Regions from separate parts of the Proteus sp. Marseille-Q3619 genome, predicted to be linked through region 1. Evidence: predicted binding sites of a transcription regulator. Region 1 holds the regulator's gene; each other region holds the start of a gene.

Region 1 (3,220 bases):
TATTTAATTTACCTGCAATAAAAAATGCTTATTCAGATATTATTGGCTGGCAAGAGGTGCCTGCTTGGCATCATCCTGTATTATTTATTCGTGGCGGTTTATCACCTTACATTTTAGATGAGTATCGTGAAAACATCGCTCGTCAATTTCCGCTCGCGACCGCCTTTGTTGTCGCAAATACAGGGCATTGGGTACATTCAGAAAAGCCAGATACCGTTATTAAGACTATTCGTCGTTTTTTAGAGAAAGCTTAGTTAATAAACTTAACAGCTTAAAATAACGTCACTGAAAAATGATAATTTAGTAGAATGTATAATTATTGTGCTTAAAAATAGCGTCTGTTGATAAAAAGACCAAATCACAATAAGTTAAACTCAGGAAGCAGTGGCGAGACATCACTATGTGGGGTATTATTGGGCGTTTCGCAATTGAGTCATTGGTATACGCCCTTTCACAGCAAAATTTATGGCAAAAGAACAAACTGATCGCACCACACTGGATTTGTTCGCAGATGAACGCAGACCTGGGCGACCTAAAACAAACCCGCTTTCTCGGGATGAACAGCTTAGAATTAATAAACGCAATCAATTAAGACGTGACAGAGTTAATGGTTTACGTCGAGTTGAGTTAAAATTAAATGAAGATGCTGTAAATGCTCTCAATGAGTTGGCGACAGAAAGAAACGTCAGTCGTAGTGAACTTATTGAAGAAATATTACTAGAGCAATTGGCGCAAAATAACGCCTTAAAAATGCATCAAAACAAGAATAGTTAGCAGATAAACCACACAAATTCGACAGAATTAGCCTGCTATTTTCGTCAAAATACGTTTTTAGTTTTCTATTATGAAAACACAATGCTTATCTTTCACTAGTAATTGTTCAAACACAGACAAATATACTCTAAATATTTTGAAGTGTAGCTAGGTGACAAGTGAATGAATCACTAGAAACATACAAGAAGTATGTGACTTGTGGAAATATACGTAGTCAATAACGCTACAATTTGAAATATAACGAATTTAGAATAAAAGAGGTTATCTCACTTTATGGCAATCATAGGAATATTCTTCGGCAGTGATACTGGCAACACTGAAAATATTGCCAAAATGCTTCAAGAAAGACTGGGCGCTGATAATGCCGAAGTTCATGATATTGCAAAATCCAGTCAAGAAGACATCGAAGCGTTCGATATTCTGTTACTAGGTATTCCTACTTGGTATTATGGTGAAGCACAATGTGATTGGGATGATTTTTTCCCAACACTAGAAGATATTGATTTCAATGGTAAGCTTGTTGCACTATTTGGTTGTGGTGACCAAGAAGACTATGCAGAATATTTCTGTGATGCAATGGGTACTATCCGCGATATTATTGAACCTCGTGGTGCAGTTATCGTAGGACATTGGCCAACCGAAGGTTATCATTTCGAAGCCTCTAAAGGGCTTGCAGATGATAATCATTTTATCGGTCTTGCGATTGATGAAGATCGTCAACCAGAATTAACCGAAGAGCGTGTTGACGCTTGGGTTGCTCAAATCAAAGAAGAAATGAGCCTAGACGAAATTTTGGGATAATATAAATACTCAATATTGAGAATGATAATTATTCAATGGTGTGCTAAGATAGTGTGATAGGTGGGGTGTTTATTTTTAAATATCATGCCTATAATCAATGAGGTTATTTATTCACCCGAGTATTAATGAATAAAGCCCATTTGTGAGCACAAAAATTAAATTCACCATTAGCAACAGGATTAAATCCGCATGACCGACAATAATAAAGCGTTAAAAAATGCTGGGTTAAAAGTTACACTTCCTCGCTTAAAGATCTTGGAAGTGCTCCAGGATCCTGAGTGCCATCATGTCAGTGCTGAAGATCTCTACAAAAAACTTATCGATATCGGTGAAGAGATTGGTCTGGCAACAGTGTATCGCGTCTTAAACCAATTTGATGATGCTGGTATTGTTACCCGACATAATTTTGAAGGTGGTAAATCAGTATTTGAATTAACTCAACAACACCATCATGACCATTTAATTTGTCTTGATTGTGGCAAAGTTATTGAGTTTACAGACGATGCAATTGAATTACGCCAAAGAAATATCGCTGAACGTCATGGTATCAAACTTTCCAATCATAGCCTTTATTTATATGGCCATTGTGCTGAAGGTAATTGTAAAGAAGATAGCCACGCACATGATGAGAAATAATTCATTCTGGATAATCTCTCAGTAAAAAAAAGGAACTGTGAACAGTTCCTTTTTTATTGGCTCCCGCTATGAACCTCAATATTATCGTGTAATGACGTCACCTTAAAGATAACATAAGCTATATCAATTCACTTCGTCACACTAATACTGTGTTTGATATGTTTTAAATGCACCACTATCGTAAAAGTAACAATAACTAACAGTGACCAAGAGCCCCACTTCCCTGCATGCACGGCAGACCAAGCACCAATTTGGTTTGGATATTGCCAAACACCGAAGAACGTACCAAAATTCTCAGCAAGCCAAATAAAGAAACCAATCAGAATAAAAGCAAGTAATAAGGGCATTTTTCGCTCTGTATCATAAGGCGTAAAATAAACCACACTACGAGCATAAAGACCTAAAATAAAGGCCGTTAAATACCAACGATAATCACCAATAAAATGATGAGAAAAGAAATTAATATAAATCGCAAGTGCAACCAATGTTGCCAGCCAATAAGGTGGATAATGTTCAATTCGTACCTTTAAAAAACGCCATGCTTGAATTAAATAACTCCCCACAGCCGAATACATAAAGCCTGTAAATAATGGGACTTCCCACAATTTCGTGTAAGCAAAATCAGGGTATTTCCATGAACCAATTGCCGCTGATGTTTTAAATAACTCCATCACAAAACCAACAATGTGGAAAAAACAAATCGCTTTTAATTCATCCCATGTTTCTAACTTTCCCCACACCATCCATAATTGAAAAGCGATAGCGAGAATAAGAAGCACATCATAACGAGGTATACCAAAAACACCGTTGCTTGGTGTTGCAAATAAAATAAAAAAGAAAAATCCTGCAAATAAACAAGAACGTGCCTCTTTCACACCAAAAAAGAGAAATTCAACAACAAATCGTTTTATACCTTTAAAGGGCTTCAATGGTGGTTCTAATAAAAAATCATCCAATCGCTTTAACATGTTTCTTCCTGAAAACTCGCATTATCGAACAGCCTTCAATG
Region 2 (3,220 bases), 2.4 Mb from region 1:
CTATCGCGAAAGAAGTTGGGTTTTCTGAAACAGCTTTTGTTTATCAAGGTGAAGAGACGGATTTTAAGGTTGATTTTTTCACTCCTGAAGGTGAGGTCGATTTTTGCGGTCATGCGACATTAGCGGTATTTTTCACTTTATCTTCACTCAACTTATTGGCTTCTGGTCATTACACACAAAAAACGAAAGCAGGTATTTTAAGCGTCGCAATTGATGATGAAAATGTCGTTATGGAGCAAACACTGCCAGTTTCACGACAAGCTCCAAATATTGATGCTGTGGCTGCTGCACTGGGAATAAATAGTGAAATTATTTCAGCAACAGGCTTACCTATTGAGATATTTTCAACGGGATTACCCGATATTCTGATCCCCGTACAATTTGGGCAATTAGATACGCTAAAACCTAATTTTGAAGCAATTGCAAACTTAAGTCGTGAATTTAATACTATTGGTTTTCATGTTTTTGAGTTTAGCCAAGATAAAGAAATCACTGCTCATTGTCGTAACTTTGCGCCTTTATATGGCATCAATGAAGAGTCTGCAACAGGGAGTTCTAGTGGCGCTTTAGGCTGCTATCTTGTTAAGCATGTTTTCCCTCATCAAACACATTTTTTATTAGAGCAAGGGCGTGCAATGCAATGTTCCTCTCTTATTCACGTTATTATTGATTCAACAGAAAATACAATTAGTCGAGTCAGAGTGGGTGGAAAAGCGACAATGATAGGCACGAAGATTATTACTCTTTAGAGAAAATAAAAGATTTTTAATTTCGAAAACTTATTTAAAATTGAAATCCGATTTGATCCTAGCTATAAAATAAATCCAGTGTATCTATCCTAAAATAGGAAGAACCACTGGAAAATTATTTTTATAGTCGAGAATAAATATATAATTAATTAATTTTTATATAAAAACAATACATCCATTATTTCTTAATTTGTTTATTATTGATGGTTCTTTGGTGAAGTTGTTCCAACGTAAATCTAGTTTGGTGAGTTGTGTTAAATTAATCATACTAAATCAAACTCGTTTGGGGAAAAAATTGCCCGAGTATTACTTCCTGTGACATTAGCTTTAGATGTCGTTACATTACCTTTGCAGTACCTATTTTTCTACCATAAAGAAATATCATTGTGGGTATTTTGATATTCAAACTGAATATGAGATCACATCACCGGGCTTTAGCACTAACCAATTTGGCCGATGTGACTACGGTATATGGATAAAAAAATTTCTACAGAACGGTGGAAATTACTTTGTATTAGCAATTCAAAATCGAAAACCAAGGAACAGTATGGGTAACAGTAAAAACAGGGGCTATGGGGGTATATATTGTTGATTACCAGTTCTCTCCTTTTCGCAAGTAATGAGATTGATGGTTTCAATGATGGTGATAGAGTGTTGTTCGATAATAAGCCCGTTTATCAGACATATCTTGACGTTTGTAATAGGCTTACCAGTGATTTTCATAAAACAACATAAACAGATAGTTAAAAGTAATGGCGATATATAATGGCTACGCCATATGAGGTGGAGTGAATTAGCTGATTTAATTATTAAAGGTATGGAAGAGGCAATTGAGGTTAAGACTGCAGCTTATGATTTTGTGTTTTTTTATTCTTAAAGAATGCATTTAAATTAATATATGTAAACATAAATATAATTAATTTGTTATTAATTAGATAAAACAACTAAATTTTCAATTGTATTACAATTCCTTTTATTGAAATTGAATGATAATGATTATAATTATCATTCAATAACTTAATTAAGGAGTGTTTATTAAAAAAACGTTACTCTATCTAGTTGTTACCTCGATAGTTTTTTTTAATAATAAAGCTATATCTGAAGATGTTCTTTATGTGATTGAAAAAAAAGAAGAAAAAATTAATGAAAAAACATTAAATTCAGAACAATTGGAAAAAAATTTAATATTTAGCATGGAAGATATTGTTCGCCATCTTCCTGGTGTCGGTGTCTCATCCGAAGGACGTTTTGGTAATAATGGATATGCAATAAGAGGTGTTGATAAAGATCGTGTTGCTATACAGGTTGATGATATCCCTCAAGCAGAAACCTTCGATAATACCATTTATAAAGGTTATGGTTATTTTAATGGAAGTATGAATGATATCGAAACAGAACATTTAAAGTCTGTAATTATATCTAAGGGTGCTGATTCTATATTTTCAGGTAGTGGAGCATTAGGAGGGGCTGTAAAATACGTTACTAAAGATCCTGCTGATTTGATTAGTGAAGGTAATTGGGGATTTGTTTCTCGTAGTGTTTATACTTCTAAAAATAATGAAAAAATGCAAACGATAGGTATTGCAACTTCCCAACAAGATGTAGAAGGGATGCTCTTATATGTTTATCGTAATGGGCATGAAACTAATAATTATAAACATGAAAATGATATATTCGGTTCTGCTAGGGGAACACCAGATCCTCAAGAAAAAACGCGTCATTCTTTACTATCAAAAATTAATCTATTAGGTATTCAAAACCATAAAATAGGTGCTACTTTTGAATACAGTGAGGGTAAAACATATACAGATGAAAAATCTTGGTACTTATTTTCTTCCTATTATCGTACTGGTGATGATTTATCAAAAAGAATTAGATATACACTCTCTGATACGTGGACTCCAGAAAGATATATTGACAGTATGACGACAAGCTTTAATTGGCAAAAAATAGAACAAAAAGCATTTAGCTCTACGTTTGATGAACATTATAATGGTCATTATTATGATATTTTTGAAGAAAATAGTAGGAATATCATTCAATATGGTAGGTTTATTAATAATGAAATAGTATTAATGCCATTATCTTTATTTAATACAACGCACTCATTAGCACTACGAACTTCATATTCTACAAAAACAATTAACAATAAAAATATAGATACTAAATATCTAGGAAAGCCTAAAGTTCCTTATCAATCTAATTATAGCATCATCAGACCTGTATATACTCAAGATATTAGTATTGCTTTTGTTGATGAAATAAAAATGTTTGATGACAAATTAAATGTAGTTTTAGGCAGTAGATATGATAATGTTTCTCATCATACAGATAATGCTAAATTATCTTTAGCGAAAGATAGCGATCTCACTGATAATCATTATCAGGCTTTATCTTTGGCATTATCAACCAGTTATAACATAACACCAAATTATACTTTCCAATATAAAATTGGGCAGGGTTTTCGTATT
Region 3 (3,220 bases), 440 kb from region 1:
GCTTTTAAAATAGAGTAATAATACTTAAATAAATAGCTTATTTGCTAAAATTTAACCACCCGTAGAGACGGTTTCCATTCCCACTAGTCCAACTTTGAGATAACCCGCTTTTCTTAGCGAATCCATTGCCGACATTAACGTTTCATAATCAACCGTTTTATCAGCTTGGAAAAAGATTGTTGTCTCTTTGTTTGCTTGTGTCATGGTATCTAACACATTCGCCATCGTTTCATGTGTGACCATCTCTTCACCAATGAAAATTTGTTTATCCGACTTAATCGTTAAATAAACAGGCTTTTCAGGACGAGGTTGTGGTTTAGCACTTGAAGCGGGTAAATTTACTTTTATATCAACAGTAGCTAAAGGTGCCGCCACCATAAAGATAATGAGTAGAACCAACATGACATCAATAAAAGGCGTCACATTGATATCATGCAATTCATTATCATCACCTGAATCATCACCAAGACGCATTGCCATAATTCATTACCTTGCTTTGCTGTTTTCGATATCTAAATCACGGCTGACTAATGTCACCACACCTGTTGCGATATCACCAATTTCACCACGATAACCTGCGATCATACGAGCAAAAATGTTATAGATAATAACCGCTGGAATTGCCGCAATCAGACCAATCGCGGTTGCTAATAGCGCTTCTGCAATACCTGGTGCAACAACAGCAAGATTTGTCGTTTGAGAATGTGCAATACCGATGAAGCTATTCATGATCCCCCAAACCGTACCGAAAAGGCCGATAAAGGGAGAAATTGCACCGATTGTGGCTAAGTAACCATTACCGCGACCTAATTCACGAATAATTGCTGCAACGCGACGTTCCATACGCATTTCAACACGCTCTTTAATGCCTGATGCCACTTTACTTTCTTGAGAGTAAGTACGCTCTAATTCTGCATCATTAAAGAGATCAGCGGTTGCGCTCTTATTACCAAATTTTTTGCTAATCGCTAACGCATCGTTAAGTGATTTAGCTTCAACTAACTGAGCCGTCTCATTTCTTAAGCGACGACGCAGTGAGATCAAGTAACTTCCTTTCGCGAAAAATAGTGCCCAAGTAACAATAGAGGCTAACAATAAGCCAATCATGACACTTTTAACGACTAAGTCTGCATTACGGTACATGCCCATTACAGATAAATCTTCAGCGAATCCACCACCAGCAACCATTTCAGGTTGTACTTCTGATGGTGTATTTTCTGTCGCTGAAGGTACATTTTCTGAATTCTCAGCCGTTGTTACAGGTGTATTTTCACCTTCAGGCTTAGTGGTTTCAGTACCTACTGCTTTCACTTCATTACCCGTTGTAGAAGTCGTTGAAGCAGTAGCAGTTGTTGGTGTAGCTGTTCCCGGTGTAGAAGCTGTTGAAGAAACGGCAGCAGTAGTTGGCTGTTCAGTTGGTGTGGCAGGAATCGTATCCGCAAAAGCAGAGCCTGTCAGACCGATTGCCAATAGAATAGAAGCTGTCAAATTACGCATCAGTTGGCCTTTTACTCTCTTTTTTATCTATTTATTTATTCAGTAATGAAGCTTTTTCTTCACTACTTACCCAAAATCGTTCGCTTACAATCATCCTGTTTGCCATCAGGAAAGAGAAAACGCTCAAATGATATCAAACATGAAGCATTTTGATAGTAATTATCATTACTATTTGGCTATTTTTTTTTCATTTGTCGATTTTTAAGACAAATTATCGTTCTTTCACGTAACGTGAAATTTTATCAACTACTCTGCAAGCCTTTTGTACTTATCCAAAAAATGAATTAACTTGAGGTAAACACACCATCAATTAAAAGAAGGTATTAAGGATGACGCTAAAAAAACAAGAAACCTCACTCCTCCTTTCTGGTCGAGCTAAAAAATATTCCCAAGGCGCAGTAAACCCAATTATACAACGAACATCATCCGTTATTTTTGATTCCGTTGCACAAAAACGTGAAGCAACGAAAAAACGAGCGGAAGGTACGCTTTTTTATGGCCGTCGAGGTACAACCACACATTTTGCCTTACAAGAAGCTTTAACGGAATTAGAGCAAGGTGCAGGCTGCGCATTATTTCCTTCAGGTGCAGCTGCGATTACGCAATCTATACTCGCATTTATTGAGCAAGGTGCTCATATTCTTGTTACAGGCTCTGCCTACGATCCAACTCAAAATTTTTGTGATCAGATCTTACGTAAATTCTCAGTGACAACGACTTATTTTGATCCTTTAATCGGCAAAGAGATCAGCCAATTGCTACTTCCTGAAACAAAAATCGTTTTTCTTGAATCTCCAGGATCAATCACGATGGAAATTCAAGATCTACAAGGAATAGTCAATTCAGTGCGCCAATATAACCCTGAAATCATTATTATGATTGATAACACTTGGGCGGCGGGATTACTGCTTAAACCACTAACATTGGGTGCTGACATTTCAATCCAATCTGCCACAAAATATATTAATGGTCACTCTGATGGCATGTTAGGTTTTGCTGTGGCTAATGAACGTTGCTGGGCGCAGTTACGTGAAAATACCTATTTATTAGGTCAATGTGTTGATCCTGATACTGCTTATATGACAACAAGAGGATTAAGAACATTACCTGTCAGGATGAAACAACACGAACAAAGTGCATTAGAAGTCGCTCGCTGGTTAAAACAACATCCTTTAGTTGATAATGTTTATCACCCTGCTTTAGTCTCTTGCCCAGGACATGAATATTTCCAACGTGATTTCTCTGGTAGCAATGGGTTGTTCTCTTTTAGTTTAAGGAAAATCCTAACCACTGAAGAATTTGCACTTTTCTTGGATAACTTCTCATTATTTAAGATGGCGTTTTCATGGGGAGGATTTGAATCTTTAATTTTGGGTTATCAACCTAATGATATTAAAGCGATGCGCCAATATGAAACTCAGCCAACATTTACGGGAACACTATTTCGCATTCATATTGGATTAGAAAATGTAGATGACCTTATTGAAGATCTAGAACAAGCCTTTTTACGTATTTCTTAATAAAGAATGAATTTTTTATTAAAAAAAATCTATCCCTGTGGTTCCACAGGGATTAAATCAAACTGTTCTCTTTATTTTGCGTTAGAATAGCGAACATAAAGTCCTTTTTTAATGCGAGTTCGCTAATGGGTACATTAAAAGAGATCATTCACGCGCTAATGCAACACGATTATATGGTGTTAGCTAATCCAAATGTGCTGTGG
Region 4 (3,220 bases), 260 kb from region 1:
TATTTGACTATTTGATTGGCGAAGCCCGTGTTTCACGCTCTAAAGCCAAAAATGCACAGTAATACGGAGTATAAATCATGACACAACAACATTTCGTTGAACTGAAAAATGTAATTAAGCGTTTTGGCACTAACACGGTGATTGAAGATCTCAGTTTGTCTATTCCACAAGGCAAAATGGTTTCATTATTAGGGCCTTCAGGTTGCGGTAAAACAACAGTATTACGTTTAGTGGCAGGGTTAGAAAAACCAACAGAAGGCAAAATTTTTATCGATGGCGAAGATGTTACCGACCGTTCGATCCAGCAACGCGACATCTGTATGGTGTTTCAGTCTTATGCCCTTTTCCCTCATATGTCGTTGGGCGAAAATATTGGCTATGGCTTAAAAATGCTGGGGCGCCCTAAGGCTGAAATTAAACAACGTGTTTCTGAAGCCTTAGAGCTGGTGGATTTAGCAGGCTTTGAAGACCGTTTTGTTGACCAAATTTCAGGTGGTCAACAACAACGTGTTGCATTAGCTCGCGCCTTAATTTTGAAACCTAAAGTTCTACTTTTTGATGAACCATTGAGTAACCTTGATGCTAACTTACGTCGTAGTATGAGAGAGAAAATTCGTGAATTACAACAACAGTTTAATATCACGTCTCTTTATGTCACTCATGACCAAAGTGAAGCATTTGCCGTTTCTGATATGGTTTTAGTGATGAATAAAGGCAAGATAATGCAATTAGGTTCACCACAAAATCTTTATCGCCAACCCGCGTCTGAATTTATGGCAAGCTTTATGGGAGATGCAAACTTATTCCCAGCCACATTGGGCGCTGATTATGTTGATATCTTCCAATATCGCCTACCGAAACCAGATACATTTAATACGACTAAAACCGAAGTTAGAGTTGGAGTTAGACCAGAAGCGATTACCTTATCTCAACAAGGCGATGTCTGTCAGCAATGTAAAATAGTGCATGTGGCTTACATGGGACCACAATATGAAGTCACGGTAGAATGGCAAAATCAAACCTTGCTATTACAAGTCAATGCCACACAGCTTCAGCCGAATGTAGGTGACAGTTATTATCTACAAATTCACCCTTATGGCATGTTTATCCTAGAATAAGCGTCTTTATCTTATTTATCTTAAAGGCACCTTTGAGGTGCCTTTTTTCATCTCTTCTCCCTCTTTCATAGAAAATATTTTTATATATAAATTACAATAACTTATAAAAATTTTATCATTTTGAAAAAATCACCACTTGCTAATGATAATTATATTTACTTACAATATTTACAAAATGTTATGTTATAACATTATAAAATAAAGGAGGTAAGTAAAATGAAAAAGTCTGTTTTTAGTTATACAACGCTTTTTATTTCAATAAGTTATTCATTATTTGCAAACGCAAACACCACAACGAAATCAGAAGAAAAACGACCAAATGAGGTATTAAAGGTTTATTCAACACCTTTACAAACACCACAAGAAAAAATGGCAACACCCGTTGCTGTCATTACACAAGAAGAGTTACGCGCTAATCGTAGTTCATCTATTGCTGAAACATTGACATCTCTACCCGGTTTTCATGCCAGTTTTTTTGGTGGAGGCTCAGTGCATCCCGTTATTCGTGGGATGTCAGGCAACCGAGTAAAAGTATTGCACAGTGGTAGTGATCTTATGGATGTCTCGTCGATTGGTGCAGATCACGCAATCACGAGTGAACCTTTTTTAAGCCAGCGTATTGAAGTATTAAAAGGATCTTCAGCATTACTTTATGGAGGCGGCACAATAGGTGGCGCCATTAATGTTATTGATAGCAAAATTCCTATGTCAGTGCCTGAAAAAGGTTACGACGGCGAATTACATTATCAATATGATTCTGTTTCTAAAGGAAATACCGGTGCAGCAGGTTTGACATTAGGGCAAGATAATTTAGCTCTGCGTATTGAAGGCACGAAACGTTACCAAAGTAATTACAAACAACCCGAGCCATTACATCAAGGGGAAGCAAGCCGTTTAGCTGGCTCTTATCAAGATAACCAATCTGCAAATATCGGTGCATCATGGATCTTTGATGAGGGTTATATTGGGATTGGCTATGGTGAACAACATCGCCGATATGGATTACCTGGTCATACTCATTTTCATGATCATGAGGAGGAGCATCATCACGCCCCTACTCACCCACCTTTAGTTGGTCATCATCATCATGATCACAATCATGAATACCCTGATGAACAACATGAGCATGGCATTCCTTATATTATTATGGAGAGTAAACGATGGGATCTTCGTGGTGAAAAAAGTAACCCATTTGCCGGTATTGAATCGGTACGTTTCAGTGCGGCCAGAACCCATTATCATCATGATGAAAAAGAAGGTCACGAAGTTAGTACCCAATTTAAAAACAAAGGAGATGAATTAAGATTTTCTTTCACACATCAACCTATTTTAGGCTGGCATGGTGTTATTGGCGGGCAATTTAATCAACGTGATTTTAGTGCTTATGGAGAAGAGGCTTATGTACCGTCAACAAAAACAAAAAATCACTCACTCTTTTTATTAGAAGAATACCAATTCGGCGATTTTCGCTATGAATTAGGTTTTCGCCAAGAGTGGCAATCACTGTTAAATAGAGAAACTCAAAAAAACAATAAACAGAGTGCATCTTCGATTTCTGCTGGATTAGCGTGGAATTTTACACAAGATTATTTTTTAAATTTATCACTATCACACACGAAAAGATTACCTGTTGCAGAAGAGCTTTACGCGAATGGTGTTCATGCTGCAAGCCGAACTATTGAAAAAGGCGATCCTAATTTAACCGCAGAGACAGCAAATAATATTGATATTGGAGTCACTAAAGTAACAGGTGATATTCAATTCAATATTAGTACCTATTATAACCATATTGATAATTATATTTATGGCAAGTTTACTGGCGCTGAATTAAATAATGGATTTCGACCATTACAATACGTACAACATGATGCTCAATTCAAAGGTGTAGAAGGTAATATTGATTATTACTATCACCAAGATAGCTTAATTGGTATTTCTGGTGATTATGTCAGAGCAAATTTACTGCATAATAAAGGAAATATTCCAAGGATCCCCGCTTATCGATTAAGCGTTTATATTAAACATAGTTTAACAGAAAATCTAAATGGGAAAATTCAGGTTGATCACTTTGGAAAACAGAATAAAACAGCCGAATACGAAAC

Evidence for each region. The regulator Fur, encoded in region 1, represses iron uptake genes when iron is present. The targets are predictions, from matches to a motif close to ATAATAATGAGAACNACTATCAA.
Region 2: the regulator Fur is predicted to act here: its motif matches at 1,736-1,758, upstream of ACWPWK_RS04500 (TonB-dependent hemoglobin/transferrin/lactoferrin family receptor).
Region 3: the regulator Fur is predicted to act here: its motif matches at 1,647-1,669, upstream of exbB (tonB-system energizer ExbB).
Region 4: the regulator Fur is predicted to act here: its motif matches at 1,261-1,283, upstream of ACWPWK_RS14125 (TonB-dependent receptor domain-containing protein).

Annotation. Positions count from the first base shown of each region.
Region 1 is NZ_CBDIMP010000001.1:3,336,731-3,339,950, reverse strand. Features, by position in the region: gene ybfF (esterase) at 1-254, shown strand, start outside; gene ybfE (LexA regulated protein) at 466-774, shown strand; gene fldA (flavodoxin FldA) at 1,048-1,575, shown strand; gene fur (ferric iron uptake transcriptional regulator) at 1,765-2,211, shown strand; gene ACWPWK_RS15365 (DUF817 domain-containing protein) at 2,340-3,179, opposite strand.
Region 2 is NZ_CBDIMP010000001.1:953,013-956,232, reverse strand. Features, by position in the region: gene ACWPWK_RS04510 (PhzF family phenazine biosynthesis protein) at 1-749, shown strand, start outside; partial or broken gene ACWPWK_RS04505 (hypothetical protein) at 1,519-1,608, shown strand; gene ACWPWK_RS04500 (TonB-dependent hemoglobin/transferrin/lactoferrin family receptor) at 1,865-3,220, shown strand, end outside.
Region 3 is NZ_CBDIMP010000001.1:2,895,277-2,898,496, reverse strand. Features, by position in the region: gene exbD (TonB system transport protein ExbD) at 52-480, opposite strand; gene exbB (tonB-system energizer ExbB) at 487-1,497, opposite strand; gene metC (cystathionine beta-lyase) at 1,827-3,017, shown strand; gene ACWPWK_RS13335 (DedA family protein) at 3,143-3,220, shown strand, end outside.
Region 4 is NZ_CBDIMP010000001.1:3,072,062-3,075,281, reverse strand. Features, by position in the region: gene ACWPWK_RS14135 (ABC transporter permease) at 1-62, shown strand, start outside; gene fbpC (ferric ABC transporter ATP-binding protein) at 78-1,118, shown strand; gene ACWPWK_RS14125 (TonB-dependent receptor domain-containing protein) at 1,335-3,220, shown strand, end outside.